One region of the Aliiglaciecola aliphaticivorans genome, then DNA from elsewhere that is predicted to be linked to it. Evidence: predicted binding sites of a transcription regulator. Region 1 holds the regulator's gene; each other region holds the start of a gene.

The links. Region 1 encodes sigma-54, which starts transcription at its own class of promoters, with help from an activator protein. Its sites were predicted from a motif close to GTTGGCACGNNNNTNGNNT; they were not measured.
Region 2: ACYVIL_RS10375 (CCXG family PEP-CTERM protein) is a predicted target of sigma-54. The motif match lies at 1,804-1,822, and genes of this name have one in related genera.
Region 3: ACYVIL_RS21935 (PEP-CTERM sorting domain-containing protein) is a predicted target of sigma-54. The motif match lies at 2,492-2,510, and genes of this name have one in related genera.

Annotation. Positions count from the first base shown of each region.
Region 1 is NZ_BAAGTF010000017.1:33,900-38,117, forward strand. Features, by position in the region: gene ACYVIL_RS09235 (HPr family phosphocarrier protein) at 1-82, opposite strand, end outside; gene rapZ (RNase adapter RapZ) at 79-924, opposite strand; gene ptsN (PTS IIA-like nitrogen regulatory protein PtsN) at 921-1,367, opposite strand; gene hpf (ribosome hibernation promoting factor) at 1,386-1,673, opposite strand; gene ACYVIL_RS09255 (RNA polymerase factor sigma-54) at 1,702-3,180, opposite strand; gene lptB (LPS export ABC transporter ATP-binding protein) at 3,242-3,967, opposite strand; gene lptA (lipopolysaccharide transport periplasmic protein LptA) at 3,967-4,218, opposite strand, start outside.
Region 2 is NZ_BAAGTF010000019.1:15,091-19,308, reverse strand. Features, by position in the region: gene ACYVIL_RS10385 (hypothetical protein) at 1-504, shown strand, start outside; gene ACYVIL_RS10380 (isocitrate dehydrogenase) at 650-1,657, shown strand; gene ACYVIL_RS10375 (CCXG family PEP-CTERM protein) at 1,865-2,452, shown strand; gene ACYVIL_RS10370 (ComEA family DNA-binding protein) at 2,692-3,015, shown strand; gene galU (UTP--glucose-1-phosphate uridylyltransferase GalU) at 3,059-3,952, opposite strand; gene ACYVIL_RS10360 (UDP-glucose dehydrogenase family protein) at 3,954-4,218, opposite strand, start outside.
Region 3 is NZ_BAAGTF010000097.1:39,285-43,502, forward strand. Features, by position in the region: gene prsT (XrtA/PEP-CTERM system TPR-repeat protein PrsT) at 1-109, opposite strand, end outside; gene xdp1 (exosortase-dependent surface protein XDP1) at 292-1,095, opposite strand; gene pssA (CDP-diacylglycerol--serine O-phosphatidyltransferase) at 1,553-2,368, shown strand; gene ACYVIL_RS21935 (PEP-CTERM sorting domain-containing protein) at 2,626-3,219, shown strand; gene flhA (flagellar biosynthesis protein FlhA) at 3,502-4,218, shown strand, end outside.

The sequences.
Region 1 (4,218 bases):
CTACTTTGACTAATTCGGTGGCTGCTCGTGCATGTAAACCTAGCTTATTGACGATAACGATTTGTTTTTCGAAGCGGTTCATCGGTTTAACTCTCGGTGTCTAATTTGCACATCAGGGTGAGAAGCTGAAAATGTTTTTGCTAATGACTCGGCAACATAAACTGAGCGATGTTGTCCACCGGTGCAGCCTATTGCGACTGTTACGTAACTACGATTATTTCTTTCTAAATGAGGAAGCCAGGTCGATATGAGGTTTTGAATTTGCCAAATAAATTTCGTTACTATTGGCTGGGAACCTAAAAATATCTCTACTGGTGAATCTAAACCCGTCAAATGTTTCAAATCGGGTTCCCAATGGGGGTTAGGCAAAAAACGTGCATCAAATACGTAGTCTGCATCTTTGGGTATGCCATATTTGAATCCAAAAGACTCAAATACTAAAACCAGCCTAGAACTCTTTTTGCCTAATATTCGTTCTCGCACTAACTCCGCTAATTGGTGAACTGAAAGCTTGTCAGTATCTAAATATAAGTCAGCACGTTCTGCGATAGGAGCTAATAATTGACCTTCCGCTTGAATCGCATCTGAAAGGGATTTGTTTTGACGTGACAGCGGGTGCAGTCTGCGGGTTTCGCTGAAACGTTTAATTAGCATGTCATCACTGGCATCTAAATAAACGATGGTCATATCCCAGTTTGCTGGCAAATAATCAAGAATTTCGACTAGTTCACCAGATACCTTAGGAAGGTTTCTCACATCGATACTGACGGCTACTTGATCATACTCATCCATCACCGTATGGGTCAGGGTGGGCAGAAGATTAACTGGAATATTATCAACACAATAATAACCTAAATCTTCTAAAGAGCGCAGTGCAATAGACTTTCCTGAGCCAGAACGACCACTAATAATAATCAGCTTCATGCAACGATTGCCTCATATAACTGGCTATTGTCTTGTGCGCTGCGGATACGTTTAAGAATCTCTTTGTCACTTAACTTTGTTGCTATGGTTGCTAAGGTTTGCAGATGGCCTGCAGCTTTATCTTCAGGTACTAAAATAGCAAAAAATATATCGACAGGGCAGTTATCTATGGCGTCAAAGTTGATGGAAGGATCACTGGTGATTAATATGGCAACGACGTCTTTTAAGCCGGCTAATCTGCCATGGGGTAAGGCAATACCATTACCGATTCCTGTACTACCCATTTTTTCGCGATTTACCAAACTATTTAAAATGGTAGTCTGATCAATACCGTCAATCTTTTCTGCCGCTATCAGGCTGATAGTTTCAAGAATTCGTTTTTTACTTGTCCCCTGAACTGCACAACTTGTGCAGTCAGAGGAAAGGATGTCTTTAATTTCCATTAAATAATCTAATATAGGTTAATGACGTTTGATTTTTTCCTTGTGCTTGATCACCTGTCGATCAAGCTTATCGATTAATCCGTCAATGGCTGCGTACATATCGTTATGTTCTGAGGTTGCAAACACTTCCCCTCCGCTAAGATGAACTGTCGCTTCAGCCTTTTGATTAAGCTTTTCGACATTGAGAATGACATGGACATTGTTGATGTGATCAAAATGCCTTTCTAACTTTGTAAATTTGTTGTCTACGTAATCTCGCAATGAATCTGTAATTTCTACATGATGGCCAGTAAGGTTAATTTGCATAATTAGCGTATTCCTTCTGTTGTCGAGCCTACAGCAGGCTCTTGCGTTGGTTAGACGGTGGGATCGATAAAGACTCCCGGTATTTTGCTATGGTTCTACGGGCAACCTTTATGCCTTGGTCGGCCAGTAGATCAGCAATCTTACTATCACTAAGCGGCTTCGTTGGAAGCTCGGCAGCAATAAGTTTTTTAATGAGCGCGCGAATCGCCGTGGAAGAACACTCTCCGCCAGAATCTGTTGCCACATGGCTGGAGAAGAAGTACTTCAGCTCGTATATCCCTCTTGGTGTATGCATATATTTTTGTGTAGTAACACGGGAAATGGTTGATTCATGCATATCCACCATTTCTGCGACATCATTTAACACCATTGGTTTCATCATTTCCGGTCCATGCTCGAAAAATCCGACTTGCTGTTGAACAATACAGTTGGCTACTTTTAGTAGCGTATCATTTCTACTTTCAAGGCTTTTGATAAACCATTTGGCTTCTTGCATATGTGAACGAATAAACTGGCTGTCACTGGTGTTTTTAGCGTTGCGGCTCATAGCTGCATACTGCTGATTCACATTCAGTTTAGGCAAGCTATCGGGATTTAACTCTACTTGCCAACGTCCATTTTTCTTCATTACAGAAACATCAGGAATGACGTACTCTGAATCACTAATTATTAACGCGCTGCCTGGGCGAGGGTTCAAGGTTTGCAATAAGCGCATGGCCTCACGTAATTCATCTTCTTTTAAGCGCGTTTTACGCATTAGTGTTCGGTAGTCTTTGCTACCCAACAGGTCTGCATATTCACTGATCAATAATTTAGCTTCATTCAACCATGGCGTATCAGGCGCAAATTGATTCATTTGCACCATTAGACACTCTTGGGGAGTTCTTGAACCGGAACCAATAGGATCGAACATTTGAATGCGTTTTAAAACACATTCAACTTCATCTAGCTCTACATCTTCGTGGTCGAGACTTGCAAGCACATCTTCAGTGCTAATGGTGAGATATCCAGATTCATCGATTGAGTCGATGATTGCAATGGCGATGGCGTTATCAACTTCTGAAAAAGGGGTCAGCCGCATCTGCCATAACAAATGATCTTGTATGTTTTCACTGGTTTCGCCTTGGAAAACTTGATCATCATCCCCGCCGCTACCACCACTAATAGATGCGGGTGCTGAAGATGCACTGATATATTCATCCCAGGTACTATCTATGGGTAATTCGTCTGGTATATCCGCTTTTTCTAACGCTTCGTTAGTGTCAATGGAATCTGAACTTGCGGAAACGGTTTCTTCAGTGAATTTATCATTACTATCTGCTAGAGCGGAATCCCCAGTGGGGACATCAGAACCATCCTCTACTTCCAAAAGGGGGTTGGATTCTAACGCTTCCTGTATTTCTTGTTGTAAATCCAGCGTTGACAACTGCAATAGACGTATCGCCTGCTGCAATTGAGGCGTCATTGTTAGTTGCTGACTAAATTTTAATTGTAACGAGGGTTTCATTTAGTTTTTTTATTCTTACTTGTTTAGCCACAAAGCTTTGGTTAAAAACAACATACCTGTACTATAGCTTGAATTGCTCGCCAAGGTATACATCTCTGACTTGTTGATTATTTAAAACTTCTTCTGCAGTACCAGAAGCTATTAATTCACCATGACTCACAATATACGCTTTTTCACACACGTCTAGGGTTTCACGTACATTGTGATCCGTTATTAATACTCCAATACCTCTGTCACGCAAGTGTTGAATTATTTTTTTTATGTCATTCACCGAAATAGGGTCTACTCCAGCGAAAGGCTCATCCAATAGGATAAATTCTGGTGCGGCAGCTAACGCCCGTGCTATTTCTACTCTTCGACGTTCGCCCCCAGATAAACTCATGCCAAGGCTATTGCGAATGTGATTTATATTAAACTCATCGAGTAATGCATCAGCTTGCTCTTCGCGCTGGTCAGAACTCAATTCCTTTCGGGTTTGCAAAATTGCCATAATATTTTGGTAAACGGTCAGTTTACGAAATATAGATGATTCTTGGGGAAGATACCCAATTCCTTTTCTAGCCCGAATGTGCATGGGCTGCAATGTCAACGCTGTTTGGTCAATAAAAATATCGCCTTTGTCTAAAGGTACTAGCCCAACAATCATATAAAACGTGGTTGTTTTACCTGCACCATTAGGACCCAACAAACCAACAATTTGTCCAGTAGACACTTCCAAACTAACATCACGAACTACCTGTCGAGATTTATATGATTTAGCTAAATTGGTTGCTTTTAATGTTGCCATTAAGGTTGTTCATCCTGCAACTTGTTAATGTCTTGCTGTTCTGAATTTTTGGATTCTTCGTTTGCACTTTCGTCCTGACGTTTACGAATACTTTCAGGTTGAAAAATAGCCGTAACACCACCTTCTGCATTGCTGTCACTTTCAGCTATTAATTGTTCTAACTCCATATTGAATTGAATGGATTCACCTTTAACAAGGCTGCTATCCTGATTCAATTCAGCTGATCCAACTAAGGTTAATGTTCGATTAGA
Region 2 (4,218 bases), on a different contig from region 1:
TTAGCCAGTCAAATTGCGGCTAACCTCAGTTCTCAGAATAAACACCTATCTCCTGAGGAAGCCTCCACGTTATTGTGCTTTGCATGTAGTGGTTTATTTACCCAGCCTGCCCTTAAAACCCGCACAAAATGGAGCCTCAGTGTTGAACGTCAGCAGGATATTCGGTGTCTGTTCGATTTTCGCAATGCAGAGACACTGCGCAGTCATTGTTTAAAGTTATGCCAAGCGTGGCAACAACCTGCTTTGTATGCCGAAGCGATTGTTGCAAATGGTTTGCTATCGGATGAACTACCCAAAAAACCCATACTTAAAACCATGATCATGACCCTTGGCTTGAGTTTATTATTAGCCAGAAGAATTTATTTCAGTGAACAGATAGCCAATAACCCCTCTCAAAATTATTATTCTCAGTGCCTAAGCTTTTTTAAATTAAATGAACAAAACGTTAGTGAATTGTTAGCCAATTCACTGCAACTCAGCCATAGTTACTGTGCACTCCCCTAATATCCGTAAATTCAGCAACAAAACTGCGGAAATCGTCGTAATACATGGAAAATCAGCGCTAAAAATGGTATAAATCTGCCCCTTAAATTCAGTCTGTACGCCGGCTAACTCCCCAGCCCTCGAAAGTGTAAAATAGGAATAGATCATGACACAACAACGCATTACCGTTATCAAAGGAGATGGTATCGGACCTGATATCGTCGATTCGGCCCTCCAAATATTAGAAAAAGTTGGCTGCGACTTTGAGTATGACTTCGCCGATGCAGGTTTGATGGCGTTGGAAAACCACGGTGAGTTATTACCTCAAGAGACTCTAGATCTTATTGAAAAAAATAAAGTCGCGTTAAAAGGCCCACTAACTACCCCAGTAGGTGAGGGCTTTACCTCCATTAACGTTAGCTTGCGTAAAAAGTTCCAAATGTACGCAAACGTGCGCCCAGTATTGTCCTTTAAAGGAACGAAAGCACGTTATGAAGACATCGACATCATTACCGTCAGAGAAAACACTGAAGGCATGTACTCGGGCCTAGGACAAGTGGTTTCTGATGATGGTACAGAAGCAGAAGCGAAAAGTATTATTACCCGTGAAGGCGCTGAGCGCATTATTACTTTCGCATACGAATTAGCCCGTCGCGAAGGTCGTAAAAAAGTAACCGCCGTTCACAAAGCCAATATCTTAAAATCGACTTCAGGTTTATTTTTGAAAGTGGCCAGAGAAATAGCCGACAAATATCCCGACATCGAATCAACAGAAATGATCGTGGATAACGCCTGCATGCAATTGGTGATGAATCCTCATCAATTTGATGTAATGGTAACAACCAACTTGTTTGGCGATATTCTTTCCGATCTTTGTGCTGGATTAGTCGGTGGTTTAGGCATGGCTCCTGGGGCTAACATTGGCTCAGACTGCGCTATTTTTGAAGCGGTTCATGGATCTGCACCAGATATCGCAGGTAAAAACCTAGCCAACCCAACGTCAGTTATTTTAGCGTCAGTACAAATGCTTGAATATTTACAAATGGGTGATAAAGCCGAAAAAATTCGTAATGCCCTTAAAGACGTTATCGAATCAGGTGATCGCACCACACGTGATTTAGGTGGTGAGCACGGCACAACTGACTTCACTCAAGCGGTTTTAGATAGACTTTAAACAAAAGATTTAGAAGCTCTCTACACAAGCCGTTGCATTGAATAATGTAACGGCTTTTTTCATTTTGAACTGTCAAAATATTTTACACAACTAATCCGACCACTCGCAAAAACACAAATAAATCAATTAAAATCAACAATTTAAATATTGGCACAAGTTGTGCTTAATCATGTTTTTAAATAATTTTTAGTATCATAGGAAGCAGTCATGATAAATCTTTTAAAATCTGCCTTATTGGCAAGCTTTGTAATTTCCGCATCAGTTAACGCAACTGTCATCACCCTAGAATCTCGCGACATTGCTGGTAGTTTTGATAGCAGTGATCTGCAAGCCGCATTCGATTTATTGCCTTCATCTTCAGTGAATAGCATTAGCTCTACTGATAACTTCAATACAGCTCAAGATAGCGTGAACTTATTAACTGTTGAATTTAATATGGGCTATGAAGGAAGTTGGACACTTGAAGCAGGCCTAGACGCCGGTTATGGAGCCGAGCTTTACTTAGATGGAACGTTAGTATCTGAACGCACTGACAACCTTTGGTGGAAATATAATTGGGGTAACTCAGATGTATTTTCTGTTGATTTGAACGACATCGCAATTGGTAGCCACACAATCGAATTGTTTTGGGCTGAAAACTGTTGTAGTGGTAACAACTCAATTAGGCTAACCGAAGTCAGCTCTGGCGACGTTCAAGCTTTATCACTTGCTTCAGTAGAAGCGGCTAGCGTACCTGAGCCAGCAGGCATTCTATTACTAGGTATGGGTTTATTAGCGCTTCGCCGTAAAAAATAACCCTGCGTAAAGCTACCCTGAATATTCTACTAAACAGTAGAGTTTAACTAAGGTCCTTTTCAAGGGCCTTTTTTAATTGCTTAGAAAAGTGATTATTTAAATACTCTCCTCGATACGCTTTCCCCCTCTAACTATGTGGCACACCCAAAAACTAGACTTTACATATAAACAAAGCCGGACTAATTTTAAATCGTGCAAATGACGCACTAACGGATTAAAAATGAACACGGAGATTCAATATGAAAAAGTTCTTACCCACTTTAGTTATTGCTTGCGCAGTTTTTCTGGCAGGCAGCCCACTCACCCTTCATGCTAAAAGTTTAAATCAAAAAATGGACACTGCGAAAACCCAATTGCAGGCGCAAGCAACACCTATCAATCTGAATACGGCTACCGCCAACGATTTAGAAGCCTTACCTGGTATTGGTGCAAAAAAAGCGCAAGATATTGTGGCCTATCGAAAAGCCAATGGCAGTTTTAAGCGTGTGGAAGATATTACCAATGTGAAAGGGATTGGTGATCGCATGTTAGAAAAACTGAAAACTTCGGTTTCTGTAAAATAAAAAAATGGCGCCGATTGGCGCCACTTTCATGCTGTTTTAACACCTACTTAATGGTTTCTTTTAAGAACTCAAGAAACTCATCTTTGATTTCTTCATGGCGTAAACCGTACTCAATGTTGGCTTTCATATAACCAAGTTTACTGCCGCAATCATGGCTCTTACCCGTCATGTAATACGCATCAACCTGCTCTTTTTCCATCATTGTGTCTATGGCATCGGTTAATTGAATTTCATCACCCGCACCAGGCTGAGTTTTTTCTAACTCATCCCAAATACTTTCAGATAAAACGTAACGACCCACTACGGCTAAGTTAGATGGCGCTTCTTCCAGTGGTGGCTTTTCTACCATTCTGTGGATCTTAGCTGACTCACCTTCACCTAAGTCTTTACCTTCTAAATCAACCACGCCGTATTTATGTACCAACTCTTCAGGTACAGCTTCAACCATAATTTGACTGACCTGGCTGGTATTGAAGGTAGCGACCATGTCGGCTAAGTTGTCCTTTTTAGGGTTACAAGCAGCATCATCAATGATGACATCTGGCAGAACCACTGCAAAAGGGTTATCACCGATCATTGGACGAGCACACAAGATAGCGTGGCCCAAACCTTTAGCTACACCTTGGCGTACGTGCATAATAGTCACGTCTTTAGGACAGATAGCTTGTACCGCTTCTAACAATTGGCGCTTAACCCGTTTCTCGAGTGTTGCTTCTAACTCAAAACTAGTATCAAAATGGTTCTCAATGCTGTTCTTACTTGCATGGGTCACCAATATAATTTCTTTCAAACCCGCGGCGACACACTCCGCTACCACATACTGAATCAGTGGTTTGTCTACAACTGGCAGCATTTCCTTTGGAATAGCTTTTGTTGCGGGTAACATTCTTGTCCCCAGTCCTGCAACTGGAATGACTGCTTTTTTAACCTGACTCATATTAACGTTCCTTTATTGATAATCCACGACCTATAGCATAGTAATGCAATCCGTATTCCTGCATTAGCTTAGGTTCAAATAAATTTCGTCCATCGAATAATAATGGCTCAGTTAGCGACTGTTTTAATAATTCAAAATCAGGTGCTCTAAATGCCTGCCACTCGGTGCAGATAACTAAGAAGTCAGCACCTTTAAGGGCCGCTTCTTTGGTGCCAGTTAGGCTCAGATCGTCTCGTACACCGTAAATACGCTGAGTCTCTTCCATG
Region 3 (4,218 bases), on a different contig from region 1:
CTTCAAATGAAGCCAGAGCTTTTTCATAAAATTCACTACTGCTCTGTGCGAAAACCTGACTGCTCAATAACAATAAGGCAGCGATAGATATTTTTTTGGCAAGTTTCACCACGTAAGATCTCTCTATAATTGTGAGCTCAAGGATTGTTCGTAAGTTGATACAACAAGATACCGCAAAGCGTAAAGACTTTACACCGTTAGTGGATAAAATACTGAACATAGAGGAGGTTATATCGCTAACAAGCAGGCATAAAAAAAGACGGCGAACCGTCTTTTTCACAGATTTATTGTTTAGGCTGACAGTTTGCGTCTAAATATCGCCGCAGCACCAATTAGCAATAAAGCGAATGTTGCTGGCTCAGGTACTTCTTGGGTTTGACCTTCACTTTTACGAGTCGTGATGTTCTTTAATTTAATCGCATCGTAATAGTTGTCTCCAGAATTACCTGAAAAAACCGAGTTATATACGCCCACTAACCAATACTTGGATTCAAATCCGGCAGATATGGTTGCGGTGTTAGTACCAATATTAAATTTGTCAGTTTGATATCCCCAACCATCAGACATCAAATCGCTCCATTTGGTGCTGGTTGAAAATGGTGTGCTTCCTAAATCGCCTGTACCTGTATAACCCAAAATACTGACATCAGAGTCATTTTTAGTCCAACCGGCTTTAATACTGGTTAACTCTACCGCAGTGTCAAATTCAAACAACACCATGTCGTAGTCAAGCCAACCGCTATTACTACCTTTATTATCTAAAGCATGATGAGGAGAAGAATCACCTTCATCATCGTTGACTGCGCCAAGACCAGAGGAGTAACGTTTTAAATCTGCGCTTTCGATAAACGGGTCTTGATCGTATGCGACATTACTACTGTTACATTCTGGACCTGTGCCACAACTGGCATTACCGGTTGATGACCAAGCTGTTACCGTCATACCGATTGTTCCAGAGGTATAACTAAGGGAATTCGATCCCCAACTGCCACTTGAAGCTAAATTCCAGGATTGGGTCTCATAGGTTGTTGTGCCTGCTGAGGCGTAACCTGCTACTGCCAACGCGAAAAAACCCGCTAAAATTTTATTAACCATAACTATTATTCCTACATCTTCGAAACTGTTGGCCTAAGCCTTTGCTAGAGGTCTTAAGCAATAATTAAACCAACTTTAGTAAATTCACTGTAAACAAGGGCTTGCGCGTTTTTTTGGTGATTTTTTATCAGGTGGAATAGTTCTACTGTAAAAATAATGGACAGTAAAAAAATTACCTGTTTCCAAATGGCTACTTAAACAAAATGCCACCCTTCAAATCTTCGAAAGACCAATTGTAGCCTGGGATTGAATGCTGTTGTGTATATCGTTTGTCACATAGGTATGTTGAGGGATAAGCGCAAAATTAAAATGGAAAACACAAACTGTAAAAGTTTTTTCAAAAAGAAAACTTATATTTGTCATTGTAAGGGGTAAAATTAAACCATATGAATGTATCTATGATTTTGAGCTAATTCAGGGTTGTGCTATCTTGTGCGCTCATTTTGAAGGGGGAATAATGTCAGAATCTAAACGTAAAGGTATTTATTTATTGCCAAATTTGCTGACAACGGCAGGTCTGTTTTCTGGCTTTTATGCCGTGGTTGCATCAATGAATGGTCGATTTGAAGCCGCCGCCGTTGCGATTTTTGTGGCGATGATATTTGATGGCCTTGATGGCCGAGTTGCACGTATGACAAATACCCAAAGCGAGTTTGGTGCTGAATACGACTCCATGGCAGACATGGTGTCATTCGGAATGGCACCAGCTCTTGTTGCTTATAATTGGGGGTTAACTGATTTAGGTAAAGTAGGCTGGTTAGCTGCTTTTATCTATGTTGCAGGCGCAGCATTGAGACTCGCTAGGTTTAATACCCAATTAGGGGTAGCCGACAAGCGATTCTTCCAAGGGTTGGCTAGTCCAGCGGCTGCGGCATTGGTTGCGGGTATGGTATGGGTTGGCGTTGATTATGATGTTGATGGTAAAGAGTTTGGTCTTGTCGTTGCTGTGCTAACTGGCTTAGCTGGTTTATTAATGGTGAGTAATTTCAAATACAATTCATTCAAAGAAGTGGACTGGCATGGCAAGGTACCTTTTGTTGGGCTATTAATCGTGATGTTGGTTTTCATCATAGTGGCTACCGCTCCTTCTTTAGTATTGTTTTTCGTTTTCGCCTTGTATGCGTTAGCGGGACCAATTAACACTTTTCGCAGTGTCGATAAAGTGCGATTGGAAGATGTGGTTGGCGACCATGAAGAGTCCGATTGCGATTTTGCCGTATCACCGAATAAAGTATCGGAGCCAGAGCAAGAAAAGGCATCAGAACAAAAATAGACGCATAAAAAAACACCAGAAAGTGAGCAATGATATAGCGATTAAGTGTCAAATATTTTAACGATCTCTCTTGCCCTATTTATTCATGTGAAAATAAGTTACTGATTATTTTGATAAAAATAAATTGGTTCGGTAATTGCTTTACTTAGTGGCAGAGGTCGCACTGTTTAAGTCGTGACCGATGATTCAAAAACACTATAACAATAACAATAAATAATGAACGAAATCGTTTAAAACAATAATTAAGGTTCACTAGTATGAAGTATTTGAAAAAAGTTTTGCTCGCGACAGGTCTTATGGCAACAACATTGGGAATGTCTCTGTCAGCAAACGCTGGCGCGATTATTCAACAAGATATCTATGCAGATGTTCAGTTTTCTGATTTTAATCCATTCAATATTGATTTAGGTCCTCAGGTTATAGGTTCTGTTACTTACAATACTGAAGACGCGGATGCAGTAGGTTTCTTAAGCACTGTAGACCTTGATTTGTCTATCGGTGACTTAGCTTTAACCATGGCTGATGGTGAGTCAGCGGATTTTGGCCTTCCAATTATAGCGGGTATTAATCCATTTGATCCAAATGCTGGGTTAGATTTTTTAATTGAAACATTCGCTTTATTTGGCGCTATGCCAGACTACGTATTAACGTTAGATGTTGGCAATTACGATGGTATAGTTGTTATTGATGAATATTTGTACGATGCAAGTGGCAATATAGACGGGCCTTATCTTGACGCCTTTGGTATTACAACACTTGGCGACGTAACCTATGTTCCAGAGCCTTCGGCTTTAGTGCTTATGTTAGCTGGCCTAGGTTTATTAGTGCGCAGAAAAATTGCTGCTAAGTAAGCTAAACTAATTTATCAAAAAACCTGGCAGTTTTGCCGGGTTTTTTTATGTTTGTTGTTCCAAACTCACTACGAAACGCGGCTATCTAACACTCACATCTAGCTCAACTAAAACGCTTATTACGTGCTATTTCAATTACCCCCCACCCAATTTCCTTAGCAACCGTGTCCTATTGGCTTAGTTGATTATTCTAAGTTGGGAAAACGTCAATTATCAGTCGATATTTTTGGCGCGTTTGTTGCAAAACCTATGATTATATTCACAACCGTCAAAAAATTGTTTATGGAACTTGCAGGTTACCTTAATCGGGTAGATAAAAATCAGGTCAAGAGCTTTATGAATGGGATCGGCGCCCCAATCGTAGTGCTAGCCATTATGGGCATGGTGATTCTACCGATGCCTGCATTTCTGCTGGATATTCTTTTTAGTTTTAATATCGCCCTATCACTTATGGTCATTTTGGTGGCAGTTTTTACCAATAAACCTGTGGATTTTGGTATTTTCCCTCTCGTATTGTTAGTCGCGACGGTACTGCGTTTGGCATTAAATGTAGCTTCCACTCGAATTGTCTTGTTAGAGGGGCATGAAGGTGGCGATTCCGCCGGTAAGGTTATACAAGCTTTTGGTGAAGTGGTCATTGGAGGCAATTATGCAGTAGGTATTGTGGTTTTTGCCATCTTACTGATCATTAACTTTAAAGTGGTAACCGCTGGTGCAGGACGTATTTCAGAAGTAAGTGCACGTTTTACCTTGGACGCCATGCCGGGTAAACAAATGGCGATAGATGCGGATTTGAATGCTGGCTATATTGATCAAGATGAAGCAAGAAAAAGACGCATGGAAATTACTAGCGAAGCGGATTTTTACGGCTCAATGGACGGTGCATCGAAGTTTGTAAAAGGAGATGCCGTCGCTGGTTTATTCATTATGCTTATTAATATTGTTGGTGGCTTGTTTATCGGTATTATTCAGCATGACTTAGCCTTTAGTGAAGCGATT